DNA from 3 places in the Ensifer sp. ENS08 genome. Region 2 is predicted to be linked to each of the others. Evidence: riboswitches for the same ligand, from Rfam matches in the RefSeq annotation. Region 2 holds a riboswitch; each other region holds the start of a gene.

Region 1 (4,810 bases), on a different contig from region 2:
GCCAGCATCGCTTACAGGCCCTCGCCCTGAAAGGCCTTGGCAAGCCTGGCAATGGCGTCGATGTTGCGCGGGCCTGGCGTCGCCTCGACATAATCGAGCACGACGAAGCGATCGTTCTTGACGGCATCGACATTCTTGAAGGCCGCATTGTTCTTCATGAAGGCGATCTTGTCCTCGGCCTTCACCTCGCCGTAGTTGACGATGACCACCACTTCCGGGTTGCGCTCGATCACCGGTTCCCAGGAGATTTCCACCCAGCTCTTTTCCACGTCGTCCATGATGTTGGCGCCGCCGGCGGCCTCGATCATCGCCGTCGGAATGCCGAAGCGGCCGGAAGTAAACGGCTTCTCTTCGCCGGAATCATAGACGAAGACCCGCGTCGGGTTAGCCTTGCCGGCGGTCGCCTTGGTGATTTCGGCAAGCTGGCGGCGATAGCCGTCAACCAGCGTCTCGGCGCGATCCTCGACGCCGAAGATGCGGCCGAGATTGAGAAGATCGACGAACATGTCGTTCATATCAGGCTTCTGCTTGGCCATCACGTGGATGCAGGATTCGGTCAGCTCGTAGACGCCGATCTTGAAGGGCGCCAATGTCTCGGGCGTGACCTCGCCGCCGACCTTCATGCCGTAGTTCCAGCCGGCAAAGAGGAAATCGGCATCGGCGTTGAGCAGCACTTCCTTGGTCGGATATTTCTCCGAAAGCTCCGGCAGTTCCTTGACGCCTTCGCGCAGCTTCTCGTCCAGCGTCTTCCAGCCGGAAACGCCGGTATAGCCGACCATGCGGTCCTGGAGCCTCAGCGCCAGCATCATCTCCACCAGGTTGACGTCGTTGGCGATCGCGCGCTTCGGCGCCGCGTCGAAGGTCACCTCGCGGTTGCAGCTCTTGACGGTGACCGGATAGGCGAGCGCCGGCGTGGCGGCGGCAAGCACGAAAAGAAGGGAAAATGGGGCAATATTGATCTTCATGAAATCGATCCCTGTCGAGGAAGTGAAAAGGAAAAGCGGGCGCCGCCGGCAGCGGCATTGTGAACGGTGGCGGTGACGCCGAAGGCGGCCGAAAGCTCGCTGGGGCTGAGCACCTCTTCGGGCGGGCCGAAGGCCGTCAGCCGCCCGGCGGTCAAGATCGCGACATCTGTCGCAAACTCGGCGGCGAGGTTGATGTCGTGCAGCGTCGAGACGATCGTCAGCTTCAGCGTTTGCAAGAGCTCGAGGATTTCGAGCTGGTGGCGGATGTCGAGATGGTTCGTCGGCTCGTCGAGGATGATGATGCGCGGTTCCTGTGCCAGCGCGCGGGCGATCAGCACCCGCTGCTTCTCACCGCCCGAAAGCGTCGAGAACTGGCGACCGGCAAGATGGGCGAGATCGAGATGCGCGAGCGCGTGCTGCACCCGCTCGCGGTCGAAATCGTTCCAGCCGCTCAAGCCCTCCCGCCGCGGAATGCGTCCCATCATCACGACGTCGCGCACGCTGAAGGGAAAATCGCCGGGCATCTCCTGCAAGACGACGGCGATTGTCCTTGCCGCCTCGCGGGCCGAGATCGACCAGAGATCGACGCCATCGACCGAAACACGGCCGGCATTCGGCTGCACCGCCCGGTAGAGGCAGCGCAGAAGCGAGGTCTTGCCGGCGCCATTCGGCCCGAGGATCGCAAGCCGGCTGCCGGCCGCGATCGCAAAGCCGATGTCGTTGACCAGCGTCAGGCCCGAACGCGGCCCCCAGCGAAGGCCCTCGACCGTGAGGGCTGCACCCGTTGCGTTGCAGCTCATGGGTTCGTTCCTCTGCGCGACCTCATTGGAAGTGCCCGCCGAGATCTTCGGAGACGAGCATCGCCGCGGGAATGCGGGCAAGCGTCTTGCCTTTCAGCCCGCGCGGCCGTTCCGCCGCCCGCGTCATGCCATCGCCACGCTCGGCATAGGTTGTGGCAAAGCGCACGAGATCGTCGATGTCCTCTTCCGGCGAGACGTCGCCGAAGAGATAGGTCGCCTTCCCCGTCGCCTGGAAGGCGATGGTGCAGGGCCGCGTGCAGGCCGCCATGCAGACCGTTCCGGCGATCGAGAAATCGCGATCGAGCGGTGCGCCGAGCGCTGCGATGCTCAGGTTGAGCCGCTTGATCAGCTCGGCACCGGGCACGCATGGGCCGCCGGTGAAGCGGCAATCGGTGCAGACCGTTATCTTGTGCTGTCGGAAATTCGGCTCAGCCATTCCTGCCCTCCGCCGGACTGACGGCAAGAGATGGCGAAACGGCAAGAGGACGGAAAACCGTCGTATGAAAGCCAGTTCTTTTCCATCGGAACACCCCGTCCGTTGTGGTTGATCGGTTCGATGGCAGGTCTCCTGGCTCGCGGGTCGTGGCGCATCCACGTCTTCCCGGTCTTCGACCAGTGACATGGTGTGAATGCGCTTTCCGCTCACAGTTGCGGGGGCAGCCACGGTCTCGGCCCCATCAGGGTCGTCCGTTCCGTGTTCCCTTTTCAGCCGCTTCCGCATTGTCGCGGACGCAGCACCATCAACGCCTTCCTCGCATGAATCGGCGGATGAGACAACCGCACGACACAGGCGGGAGGGATCTATCAACATGCGGCGTTTCGTCATGCGAGGTTTGTTATAAAATAACATTACGTAGCGCAAGTCGAAAATTGGGCGCCGGACACAATCCGACGCCCGCGATAGCGACCACGCTAAAAGACGTGCCGTGCTACCTCAGAACTCCGGCGGCAAGAGTTCGGCCGTCAGCGTCACCGCGACAGAGGCGTTGCCCGGCAGGTTGCGCACGCCGCAGACGGAGCGAACATGGCCAGCCCTTTCGCCAAAGGCGGCCGCCAGAAGCTCGGAAGCACCGTCGAGTACCTTCGGGTGCTCCAGGAAATCCTCAGTGCAGGCGACATGTCCCTCCAGCCGGACGATCTGGCGAATACGCTCGAAACGGCCGAGATGCTCATGGATCTGCGCCAGCGCGTTGAGCACTGCCAACTCTGCGGCCTTGCGCCCCTCGTCGATGGTCACATCGCGCCCGAGCAGCCCCGTATGCACGAAGCGCCCGTCCAGCAATGGCCCCTGCATCGAAACATGAAGCATCTCACCCGCCTCGATCACCGCGCGATAGGCGCCGAGCGGCCTCGGCGGCGTCGGGAGCTGAACGCCAAGTGCGCCGAGCCTTCGGATAACCTCGTCCATCATTGCTTCCCCTCCTCGTCACCTTACGAACCGGCCGCCTTGCGGAGACGACACCGCTTTTTTCTCAAGCCCACGAAATTCTGCCGCCCCTATCGCAAGCAGCAAGACGCGCCGTTCCGTGCCCAGCAACTTTTCCAAGCATAACCAAGAGAAAACGCCTCATGCCTCACGTTGGGAGATAACGTTACGAATTACAACACCAGAGTTGAAGTGCCATCGCGATCCGGGCCAGTGCCGCGGTCTTGCGATCGAATGCGACCGACACATCGCGGCGGCCTCGATCCCCAACCCCAAGTAAAAACGCTGAAATGTAACATACGTTACGCTCACGTAACCCTATGCCCGTTGAGAATTTCGACGACCGAAGCGACAATTGCCGGGATTAAGATTGGGCATCGACAAGCCTCGGAAACAAGCTCAACTTAGCCGCGCAGATCCCGAAATGAAGTGACGGCAACTCAACTTTCAGAAGGGAATAGCATCAGTGAATCCCATTGATTTCTTCGTCGACACGCTTCGGACCTATCCGCCTGTCGCCGTCTTCCTCGCCCTCGGCATCGGCTTCCTCATCGGTCCGATCAAGGTCGCGGGGTTCAATCTTGGAAATGTCACCGCCACGCTGCTTGCGGGCGTTCTCATCGGACAGCTGGGTATCCAGGTTTCCGGCGACCTGAAATCCACCCTGTTTTTGATTTTCCTCTTCGCCGTCGGCTACGGCGTCGGGCCGCAATTCGTGCGGGGCTTGAGCACCGATGGACCGAAACAGATCGCCTTTGCGCTCTCCGTGCTGGTGCTGTGCCTCGTCGTTCCCTATCTCTGCGCGCTGATTGCCGGGCTGCCGCTCGGCTATGGCGCCGGCATGTATGCCGGCTCGCAGACGATCTCGGCTGCAATCGGGGTTGCGACCGACCAGATCAATTCGCTCGGGCTGACGCCGGAGCAGGCCAAGACCTTTGCCGACCAGATCCCGATCGCCTATGCGGTGACCTATATCTGGGGCACGATCGGCTCGGCGATCATCCTCGCCCAGCTCGGTCCCAAGCTTCTTGGCATCGACCTTCCGGCGGCCTGCCGCGAATACGAGGCCAAGCTCGGCGGTGGCAGCGAAAGCAGCGAGCCCGGCATTACCCGCGCCTATCACGACTTCGGCCTCCGGGCCTATCGCGTCGACGCGGCAAGCGGGCTCACCGGGAAACCGGTCAAGGACATCCTTCCCGGGATCCGCGTCTTCGTCGAGCGCCTGCGGCGCGGCGACCAGATCATCGAGGCCGATGGCAACACCGTGCTGCAGCCGGGCGACGTCGTCGCCTTTTCGGGCCGGCGTTCGCTGCTCGTCGAAAACCTCGACAACAAGCTGCTCGAGGTCGAGGACAAGGAGCTGCTCAACGCGGAAGCCGAAGTCCTCGATGTCTACGTGACCAGCAAGGCGCTCGCCGGCAAGACGCTGGCGGAAGTCAGCACCATGGATTGGGCGCGCGGCGTCTATGCCCGCAAGATCATCCGCTCGCTGGTCGAGATCCCGGTGCTGCCCGGGACGACGGTCGAGCGCGGCGACATCGTCACCATCGGTGGCGCGAAACGCCATGTCGAAGCGGCGATCAAGGCGCTCGGCTTTGCCGACCGGCCTGTCGAGACGA
Region 2 (4,810 bases):
GTTTCATCGGCACAGGGCATCGCGACCATGGTGAAGGTGCCCCTGCTGCAAAGGGCGCGGCTGCCGGTGGCGATATCTTCCGCGATCATCTCGACCTCGACCACCACCGAGCGGCGCCCGACACGAACCGGACGGCCGCTGAAGCAGACGATCTGACCGATGCGCGCAGGCGCACGAAAATCGATGCGGTCGCAGGATGCGGTGACGAAGGGAACGCGCCCGTGACGGGTGGCGACGATGAAAGCGATCCGGTCCATCGACGCGAGGGCGGCGCCACCAAAGAGCGTGCCATGGTGATTGGTATCGCCTGGAAAAACGATGTCGATCAGGGTTTGTGGCGCCGGGGTTTCCCCCGGCGCCGTCGTGACTTCGTGCTGCCCCGTCATGCTTTGACGGCTTCGCGCGTATCGGCGGCAAAAGCCGCTCGAAGCGAGCGGGCGGCGGCGACCATGTTGACGAGCGCCGGCCGCGTCTCTTCCCAGCGCCTGGTCTTCAGTCCGCAATCGGGATTGACCCAGATCTGGTCCGGCGTGAGGCCCTCGGTCGCTTTTTCGATGAGATGCACCATTTCCTCGACGCTGGGCACGCGTGGCGAATGGATGTCGTAGACGCCCGGGCCGATCTCGTTCGGATAGGCCTTGTCGGCGAAGGCGCCGAGCAGTTCCATTTTCGATCGCGACGTCTCGATCGACATGACGTCGGCGTCCATCGCCGCGATTGCGGCCATGATGTCGTTGAACTCGGAGTAGCACATATGGGTGTGGATCTGGGTCGCATCGCCCACCCCGGCTGCACTGAGACGGAAGCACTCCACCGCCCAGTCGAGATAGGTCTTGCGATCGGCATTTCGCAGCGGCAGGCCTTCGCGCAGTGCCGGTTCGTCGATCTGGATGATGGCGATGCCGGCCGCCTCGAGATCCGACACTTCATCGCGCAGTGCTAGCGCGATCTGCCGGCACACCACGGAACGTGGCAGGTCGTCACGAACGAAGGACCATAGCAGCATGGTGACCGGACCCGTCAGCATGCCCTTGACCGGGCGATCGGTCAGCGACTGCGCGAAGGTCGCCCACTCGACCGTCATCGGGTTTGGTCGCGAAACGTCGCCGAAGATAACAGGCGGACGCACGCAGCGCGATCCGTAGCTCTGCACCCAGCCGCTCTGGGTGAAGGCGTAGCCCGAGAGCTGCTCGCCAAAATACTGCACCATGTCGTTGCGCTCGAACTCGCCGTGAACGACTACGTCGATGCCGACCTCTTCCTGCCAGCGCACCGCCACTTCGGTCTCTCGGCGAAGATAGGCGGTGTAGTCGACATAGCTGAGTTCGCCCTTCGCATGCAGTGAACGGGCCTGCCGAACCTCCGATGTCTGCGGGAAGGATCCGATCGTCGTTGTCGGGAAGAGCGGCAATGACAGCTTCTTCGCCTGCAGTGCCCGGCGGCCCGCGAACGGGGATTGCCGCTTGCTGTCCGCATCCGTCAGCGCTTTCAAGCGCCCGGCGACCAGAGGATCATGGATCCTGAGTGAGGTGAGCCTCGCCTGGGCGGACGCGATCGAGGCGGCGAAAACGTGCTCGGAAATGGCAAGCCCCGGCTCGAAGGCGCTGGCAAGCAGGCTGAGTTCGTCGAGTTTCTGCGTACCGAAGGCGAGCCAGGAGGAAAGTTCCGGATCAAGCGCACGCTCCAGCTCGAGATCGATAGGCACGTGCAGGAGTGAGCATGAAGGTGCGAGTTCGATGCGGTCGCGGCCGTGGGCCGAAGTCAGAGGCTGCAGCCGGCGGAACAGGCCGGCCAGATCGGTCCGCCAGATGTTGCGGCCGTCGATGACCCCGAGCGATAGGACCCGGTCCGCCGGAGCCGATTGGATGAGCGTGTCGATCTGCTGCGGCGCGCGCACGAGATCGACATGCAGTCCATCGACCGGCAGCGCCAACGCCGTTGCCGTGTTGTCGCCGATCGAGCCGAAATAGGTCGCCAGCATGATCTTGAGTCCGGGCACGTCGGTGTCGAACGTGCGATAGGCGAGGTCGAGAGCGCGACGATCCTTGTCCGCGAGATCGAGCGCCAGGCAAGGCTCGTCGATCTGGACCCAATCGGCGCCGGCGTCAGCAAGCTCCGCCAGGACCCTCACGTAAACGGGCAGGAGCCGTTCGATCAGATCGACCGGATCGAAGTCGCCGCCCTTCGATTTGCCGAGCTTCAGCAGTGTCACCGGGCCGATGAGCACCGGGCGTGTGCGATAGCCGAGGGCCTGAGCTTCCTGGAAGGCTTCCAGCGGCCGATTGTGGGTGAGCTCGAAGCGCTGATCCCTGTCGAACTCGGGCACCATGTAGTGATAGTTGGTGTCGAACCACTTTGTCATTTCGAGCGCGGGAGTGCCGCTGCTGCTTCCCGAATGGGTGCAGCCGGCGGCGCAGGGCGTTCCGGCCGAGCCGCGCGCCATGGCAAAATAGGTGTCGAGATCGACCGGGCCGCCCGTCCAGCCATAGGCCGGCGGGATTGCGCCGACAAGCACGGCGGTATCGAGCACGTGGTCGTAGAAGGAGAAGTCGTTGGAGGGGATGATGTCGATGCCGCGCGTTTTCTGCGCGGCCCAGTTTTCAGCGCGGAGCTTGGCTCCGGTATCGAGAAGTTCGCCGCGGCTGGCCTTTCCGGCCCAATAGCGTTCGAGCGCGAATTTCAATTCGCGACGGCGGCCGATGCGCGGGAAACCGAGATTGGCAGTCTTGATGGTCATTTCCTTACCCCGAAGGTTATGGGCAAGGCTTGAATGCGACGCAGCCGCGGCGCGAGAGCGATCCCGCGTCCTCAACGCGCCTCATCGGACACCCCGCCCGTGGACGTTGTTCATCGCGGCAGGTCTCCTGGCTTGCGGGTCGTCACGGACCGTTCCGTCTTCCCGAGGCGTCTCCCTCAGTGACATCTTCGAACGGCCGCTCTCCGCTTACAGTTGCGGGGGCAGCTCCGGCATGGGCGCTTGTCTGGCGCCGCACCGAATTCCCTCTTAGCTCCGTCCCTCCAAAGGCGGGCGAAGAACCACGATGGGGCGACAATGCCCTGTCCCGAGCTCTTCGTCAATCGCATAAAGAAATGCTTATGTCTTTATTCTCTCCCGCCGCCGCCCGCGGCGAGACAATGGCAGGACGAGGTCTTTCCATTGCTTTCCGCTCACGGGACGGTTGCGGTTTGGTCGAAGCGTCCTCCTCCGGCCACTGCCACGGATCCGCCGCGTCGCCAACGCGCGCGCGGATATGCTCTTGATCTCGCGTCAGGCCGATATCCCGGAGTTGGAACTCGTTGAACGTGTCGATGGCAACCGGAGGGTTGAGGGTCTTATCGGCCCAGTTCAGGACATGGTAAATCGTTGATCGCACTGCGCTAAGCATTGCTATCCTCACTTCTTTCAAGGGCGTGTGTTCGCGAAAAAAAGTGAGGGTTTTTGCCGTTTCGCGCAAAGCGATTTCTCGCATGCTGGCATAAAGAATGCTTATCTCAGTTCCATGAGCAAGATTCCTCCCATGAGTGCGGTGCGCGCCTTTGAGGCCGCCGCCAGGCACCTGAGTTTCACCCGCGCCGCCGAAGAGCTCGGCATGACGCAGGCGGCCGTCAGCTATCAGATCCGGCTGTTGGAAGATCGCATCGGCGCGCCGCTGTTCGTTCGGCTTCCGCGCGAGGTGCGATTGACCGGCGCCGGGCGGCAGCTAGCGCCGAAGGTGACCGAAGCGATCGATCTCTTAGGGGCGGCTTTCTCGGAGATCGCCGACAAGACCGAACATCACCTGCACATCTCGGTGCTGCCAACCGTCGTGTCGAGCTGGCTCGGTCAGCGCCTCGCGTCGTTTCAGACCGCGCATCCCAACATCAGCATCAGGGTGCACATGTCGACCGAGTTGGTCGATTTCAAACGTGACGCCATCGATCTCGCGGTGCGCAGCGGCGCCGGCGACTGGCCGGGCAACGATGTCTTTCCCTTGTTTCCGCTCGATTACGTGCCTGTCTGCACGCCATCCTTCCTGGAAAAGTACCAGCTCAAGGAGCCCGCGGACGTTCTGAGAGTCCGGCGTTTCGGCAACGCCAGCTGGTGGCGGCGGTGGATGATCGAAACCGGCGTCGAGCCGCCGGCAAGCAATGGCACCGAATTGATCTTCGACGTGCAGGCGATGGATGTCGCCACAATCCTTGCGGATCACGGCATTGCGATTGCCGTCTCGACCTTCCTGATGGATGAACTGAAGAGCGGCAGGCTCATCCGGCCGTTCGAGCATGTGGTGCGCGACGGCCGCGCCTATTGGCTCGTCTATCCGCAAAGCACCAGGCGGCAGAAGAAGATCCAGGCCTTTCGCGACTGGGTCGTCGCCGAGGCCGATGCGTCGAACGCCATGCTTTCGACCGTGATGGAGCAATCCTGTCCGGCGTCGCGTCGGACCGACCGCGGCGCAATGTAGAGACACAACGGGGCCTACTCGGCCCGTCGGTCTTCTGAAGATGACGCTTTCATGGAGAAACTGAAAATCAGCTGAGAACGGCTGTTACCAAACTGACATGGCGGCTCCCTAAAGACTGCGGCCAACCGCAGAGAAGGAAAGTATCAGCCCTCCGACGCGGATACCGCAAGCCATCGTCGGAGGCCCGTTTCCATGAAAATCGTCCAGATCAGCGACACCCATCTCAGCCCCGCCAAAAGCCACTTCAATGGCAATTGGGAACCGGTTCGCGCCTGGATCGAGGCGGTAAAACCCGATCTCGTCATCCACACCGGCGACGTCACCATCGATGGTGCCGACCACGAGGACGACATCACCTTCTCGCT
Region 3 (4,810 bases), on a different contig from region 2:
GCTCTGGTACGCCCGTTACAAACCGGATATCCGCCAGGTTTTCCCGATGGGCAACTGGGACAGTTACGCGCTGTGGCAGTTCTCCTCGGGCATCAACTGCGGCAAGCGCCGCTGTCCCTACCGCGTGCCGGGAACGCTTGACGACATCGACGTGAATGTGGCGGCAATGTCGCCGCTGGCGCTGAAAGCGATCTGGGCACAGGGCGCCTTGCTGCCGGAAAAGCCACTGCCGCTGATGCTCGTCGCCCAAGCCGAGCGGGGAACGGGCATGCTGGCGGTGGCAAGGGCGACTGCGATGTTTAGCGAGCCGCTGCTCGTGAGCCGCGCTGACGCTACGAGCGGCGCCGGCAGCGGCGTCGACATGTTGGTGACCGGCTCGATCGATTTCGCCCGCCAGGACCGTGCCCTGCAGGTGGCGATCGCCGGCAATGAGGCCGCCCAGGGCGCCTGCTCCAAGACGGAGGCCGGCACCGACGCCCCGGCAAGCGTTTCCGCCAATCCGATCCCCTGCAACGCGCCCTAAAGCCTCTCGCTTGAAAAAGCATTCACGCGACAGGCATTAAGCGCTTGTTGTTATGCATGTCGTTGCCGCAAAACCGCTGCACACTTTTGCGCGACATCATAAAAGCCTTCAAGCTTCGATCTGGACGTCTCCGAGCGGTCGTGAGCAGCAGGCGAGGATGTAGCCCTCATCGATCTCGTCGTCGAGAATGCCGCCATTGTGGCTCATATCCACCTCGCCTGAGACCTTCATCACCCGGCAGGTACCGCAGATGCCGCCTTCGCAGGCAGCGCCGATGCGCACGCCGTTGGCGCGCGCCGCCTGCAGGATCGTCTGGCCGGGCTTGGCCTCGATCTCCTTGCCGCTCATGGTGAAGGCGATCTTGGCGGCCTGGACCTCGCCCTCGTCACCGGCGCCGGCGCGCACGGCAATCTCTTCCGCCGCAGGTGCGGCGGCCGGCTGGAAGCTCTCCTCGTGGTAGCGGCCCATGTCGAAACCGGCCGATTTCAGCATCTCGCGCACGCCGCGCATGAACGGTTCGGGGCCGCAGCAGAAAACGGTGCGGTCCATGAAATCGGGCGCAAGCAGCGGCAGCTTGGCGCCATCAATGCGGCCGCGAAGCCCGTGCCAGCCGTGGCGTGCCTCATGTCCCTCGACGATGAAGCCGAGGTTCAGCCCGGACATCTGCGTCGCCAGAACCTCCAGCTCCGAACGGAACAGCAGGTCCTCCGGACGACGCGCGCAGGAGATGAAGGTCACATCCGTCTCCGGCACGCAGTCCGCCATCCAGCGCGTCATCGACATCATCGGCGTGATGCCGGAGCCGGCCGAGATAAACAGGTATTTGTCGCCGGGATGGCGGACGAAGCTGAAATCGCCAAGCGGGCCAAAGGCGCGGAGTTTCATTCCGGGCTTCAGGTGCTCGAACATCCAGCGGGTGCCGATGCTGTCTGACTGCGCCTTGACGGTCACGGCGATCGACAGCGGCCGCGAGGGCGTCGACGACAGGGTGTAGGTGCGCATCACTGGCTCGTCGGCGACGGGCAGTTCGAGGGTCACGAATTGCCCGGGCAGATAGCGAAACCAGGCGGGCTTTTCGGCCCGGAAGGTGAAGGTCATGACATCGGCGGTCTCGACGACCGCCGATGTGCATTCGAGCATCTGCTGCCGGTCGATCCAGACGTGGAGCGCGTCGAAATGGTGAAACGAAGAGGCCATCTGCATGTCAGGCGACCCTTGAAAGCGGAGCCGCGTCGCCGGCAAGGCGCTGCTCCATGAACTTGCAGTACCACTCGACGAACTGCATCACGCCACCCTCGTGCTCGGGCGAATAGGGACCGGGCTCATAGGCCGGTGAGCGGATGCCGAAGGCATTTTCCTCGACGATCTGACGGTCCTGGTCGTTGGTCTCGGTCCAGACATGCGTCAGTTCATCTAGATTGTAGTCGACGCCTTCGACCGCATCCTTGTTGACGAGCCACTTCGTCGTCACCTGAGTCAGTTCGGGCCCGAGCGGCAGCACCCGGAAGGTGATGGCGTGGTCGGCGAGCACATGGTTCCAGGTGGTGGGATAGTGGAACATCAAGAGCGTGCCGATCTGGCTCTGGGAGACGTCGGCGGACAGGGCCCGCCTGACGGCGCGGGCGCCCGACATGGTGTAGCTTTCGGCATTGTCGACAAGCGGCATGCGGGCGGCGCGGAACTGACCGGTCGGCGACATCTTAAATTCGCTCGGCAGGCCCTCGGCCTCGCACTTCGCCCAATGTTCGGCGATCACAGGATCATCCTTGGCGCCCTGCACCCCGGTCGCCGTCGGCGCCTCAGGATAGGTGCGGCAGAGTTCCGGATGATTGGCGGCGCAATGGTAGCATTCGCGGTTGTTTTCCCAGACGAGCTTCCAGTTGCCCTTCTCGATGATGGTGCTTTCGAACGCGACCTTGGTTTCGCCGAGCCGATGCGGCGCAAGATAGGGCAAGGCCATGTCGCGGAACGTCGTGAAATCCATCGGCTTTTCCGACAGGTTGATGAAGATGTAGCCGCCAACCGTTTCGCAATGGATCGGCTTCAGACTGTGGGCGGCCTTGTCGAAATCCTCTCCCATCTGCCGGGCAAAGAGCAGCGAGCCGTCGAGTTCGTAGGTCCACTGGTGATAGGGACAGACAAGCTTTGCCGACGAGCCTTTCGCCTGCGTGCAGACGCGCGAGCCGCGGTGGCGGCAGGAATTGTGCAGCGCCCGGATGGCGCCCTGGCGGTCGCGGGTGATGACAACGGGGTAGTCGCCGACCTGGACGGTGAAGTAATTGCCGGCCCGCGGGATCTCGCAGTCATGGCCGATGAACAGCCAATCCTTGTACCAGATGTTTTCCAGATCCTGCCTGTAGTAGTCGGGATCGATGTAAAAGGCCCGGTCGAGGCTGTAGCCGTCCCGCCTGCCCTTCAGCTTTCGAAGCATATCGTTTCTGGTGTCCATGTCCTGTCCTCATGCGCCATGTTTCGGAGAGGCAGGACAGGAACCCGCACGGGCGCACACCCATGCGTTTGAGGCTCCGATCCGGCTGCCCGCCGCAACCCGTTACGGTTATGTCCGTCAAGGCTGGTTTCCGGGCTCAGGAGCCGTCCTTTCGGACCTGCCCGGCGCCTTCCCGGACGAACCGTCCAGTGGCCTTTGCCGAGGCTTTCGCTCCACCACCGTTGCGGGGGCAGCGCCGGGATTTGACCGGCTTCCCAATTCTCCATCTTCCCTTCGAAGACGGCACCTTGAGTAAGGATATGTAATCGCGGAAGTCACCTTGGCAGCTGCCCGATAGCGACATCCAATTCCAGAATGACGACACGGAAAAAACCGCCACAAAAGGCCACCGTCTTAGAATTTTTACATTGCAAACATATAGATAGATCACATCTTGGGCAATTGCCGACTTTTGCGGCGCGGTCGGCGCAGATGCGGGAGGGCTTCGCCCGTTTGCGACATCGCGTCAGATAGAGAACGCTAATGATGCAGCCAGGACGAAATCATTCATTAACCATGAGCCGCTAGCCTAGCCGGCGGACGAGAGAGGTCCTGCAGGCAGGCAGATGGCGCGCTGACGATCATGGCAAAGTTGAGATACTACGACGCGACAGCCGAGAAGCTGCCGACAATCCCGCCGAAGGTGGCGGTTCATACCGAATTCCTGCGCACGGGCCGGATCAACCGCAGGCAATGGTTGCCGAGCGAACGCCGGTATTTGAGCTATGAGGAAGTCGCAGACAGGACGGGCAAGAAGCTCAGCACCGCCGGCGACACGACCCATAAGCGGATCAACGGGTTCCACAACTCGATCCAGTTCCCGAAGATGATCTTCCACCGCACGCTCGTCGGCCGGCCGCATCTCGGCTACTGTCACGTGACGGCGGCGCGTACGCCGGTTACTCCCTCCAAGGACATCACCTGGTCCTTCTACTTCGCCAACTTCTTCTGCAACCTGGGCGACGAGACGCATTTTTTCGAGAGTATCCAGCCCGGCTATTCACGCATGTACTTCGCCGTCGCCATCGAACCGGGCGCCCAAGCCGGGCAAATGGTCATCAACCGCAACTTTCGTGACAACGGGCTGCTGTTTCGCACGGATGATCCCAAGGTCGCGCTGAAAAACGTACTGATGCTTGGCGCCAAGGATGACGCGTTGCGTCGCATCATTCGCAGCCTCTGAGCCGAACCGGTTCCTTCAAAGAAAATCGTTCTGTTTTTCCGGTGCGTCCGTTAAGGAAGCGTCGGAAAGGAAACGGCATGGCTGAGATCATCGACACGGATAGAGAACCGGACCGCGCGATCGCGCGCGCCTGCGCCGTTCTTGCCGAAGGCGAGCCGGTCGCCATTCCGACCGAGACCGTCTACGGCCTTGCCGCCGACGCTACCAATCCCGATGCGATCAGTCGCATCTACGAGATGAAGGGGCGCCCGCGCTTCAATCCGCTGATCTCGCATGTTTCCGACATGGCGATGGCCGAAGCCCATGTGCATTTCGATCCGATTTCGAGGCAGCTGGCCGAAGCCTTCTGGCCCGGCCCGCTGACGCTGATCCTTCGGCAGCGCGCCGACAGCACGGTTCATGCGCTGGCGTCCGCCGGCCTCGACACGCTCGGCATTCGCATGCCCGACGGTTTTTCCCGCCGGGTAATCGCCCACTTCGGGCGACCACTGGCCGCGCCCAGTGCCAATACGTCGGGCAAGATCAGCCCGACCAGTGCGGTCCATGTGGAAGCCGATCTCGGCGAAAAACTGAAACTTATCCTCGACGCCGGCCAGGCCCAAATCGGCCTTGAGTC

The links. Region 2 has a riboswitch for cobalamin ahead of metE (5-methyltetrahydropteroyltriglutamate--homocysteine S-methyltransferase). Riboswitches for the same ligand answer to the same signal wherever they lie in the genome.
Region 1: it holds a riboswitch for cobalamin, as region 2 does, so the genes downstream of both, IB272_RS08195 (DUF1636 domain-containing protein) here and metE (5-methyltetrahydropteroyltriglutamate--homocysteine S-methyltransferase) in region 2, are expected to answer to the same signal.
Region 3: it holds a riboswitch for cobalamin, as region 2 does, so the genes downstream of both, IB272_RS01280 (aromatic ring-hydroxylating dioxygenase subunit alpha) here and metE (5-methyltetrahydropteroyltriglutamate--homocysteine S-methyltransferase) in region 2, are expected to answer to the same signal.

What each region holds. Positions count from the first base shown of each region.
Region 1 covers NZ_JACVBF010000002.1:524,686-529,495, reverse strand. The annotation lists gene IB272_RS08205 (ABC transporter substrate-binding protein) at 12-965, opposite strand; gene IB272_RS08200 (ABC transporter ATP-binding protein) at 962-1,765, opposite strand; gene IB272_RS08195 (DUF1636 domain-containing protein) at 1,788-2,201, opposite strand; cobalamin riboswitch at 2,306-2,522, opposite strand; gene IB272_RS08190 (RidA family protein) at 2,700-3,176, opposite strand; gene aspT (aspartate-alanine antiporter) at 3,658-4,810, shown strand, end outside.
Region 2 covers NZ_JACVBF010000011.1:49,350-54,159, forward strand. The annotation lists gene IB272_RS21880 (hotdog domain-containing protein) at 1-386, opposite strand, end outside; gene metE (5-methyltetrahydropteroyltriglutamate--homocysteine S-methyltransferase) at 383-2,737, opposite strand; cobalamin riboswitch at 2,837-3,056, opposite strand; gene IB272_RS21890 (hypothetical protein) at 3,075-3,455, opposite strand; gene IB272_RS21895 (LysR substrate-binding domain-containing protein) at 3,519-4,445, shown strand; gene IB272_RS21900 (metallophosphoesterase) at 4,638-4,810, shown strand, end outside.
Region 3 covers NZ_JACVBF010000001.1:248,289-253,098, forward strand. The annotation lists partial or broken gene IB272_RS01270 (GH25 family lysozyme) at 1-382, shown strand, start outside; gene IB272_RS01275 (hybrid-cluster NAD(P)-dependent oxidoreductase) at 632-1,726, opposite strand; gene IB272_RS01280 (aromatic ring-hydroxylating dioxygenase subunit alpha) at 1,728-2,972, opposite strand; cobalamin riboswitch at 3,076-3,277, opposite strand; gene IB272_RS01285 (DUF6656 family protein) at 3,595-4,194, shown strand; gene IB272_RS01290 (L-threonylcarbamoyladenylate synthase) at 4,272-4,810, shown strand, end outside.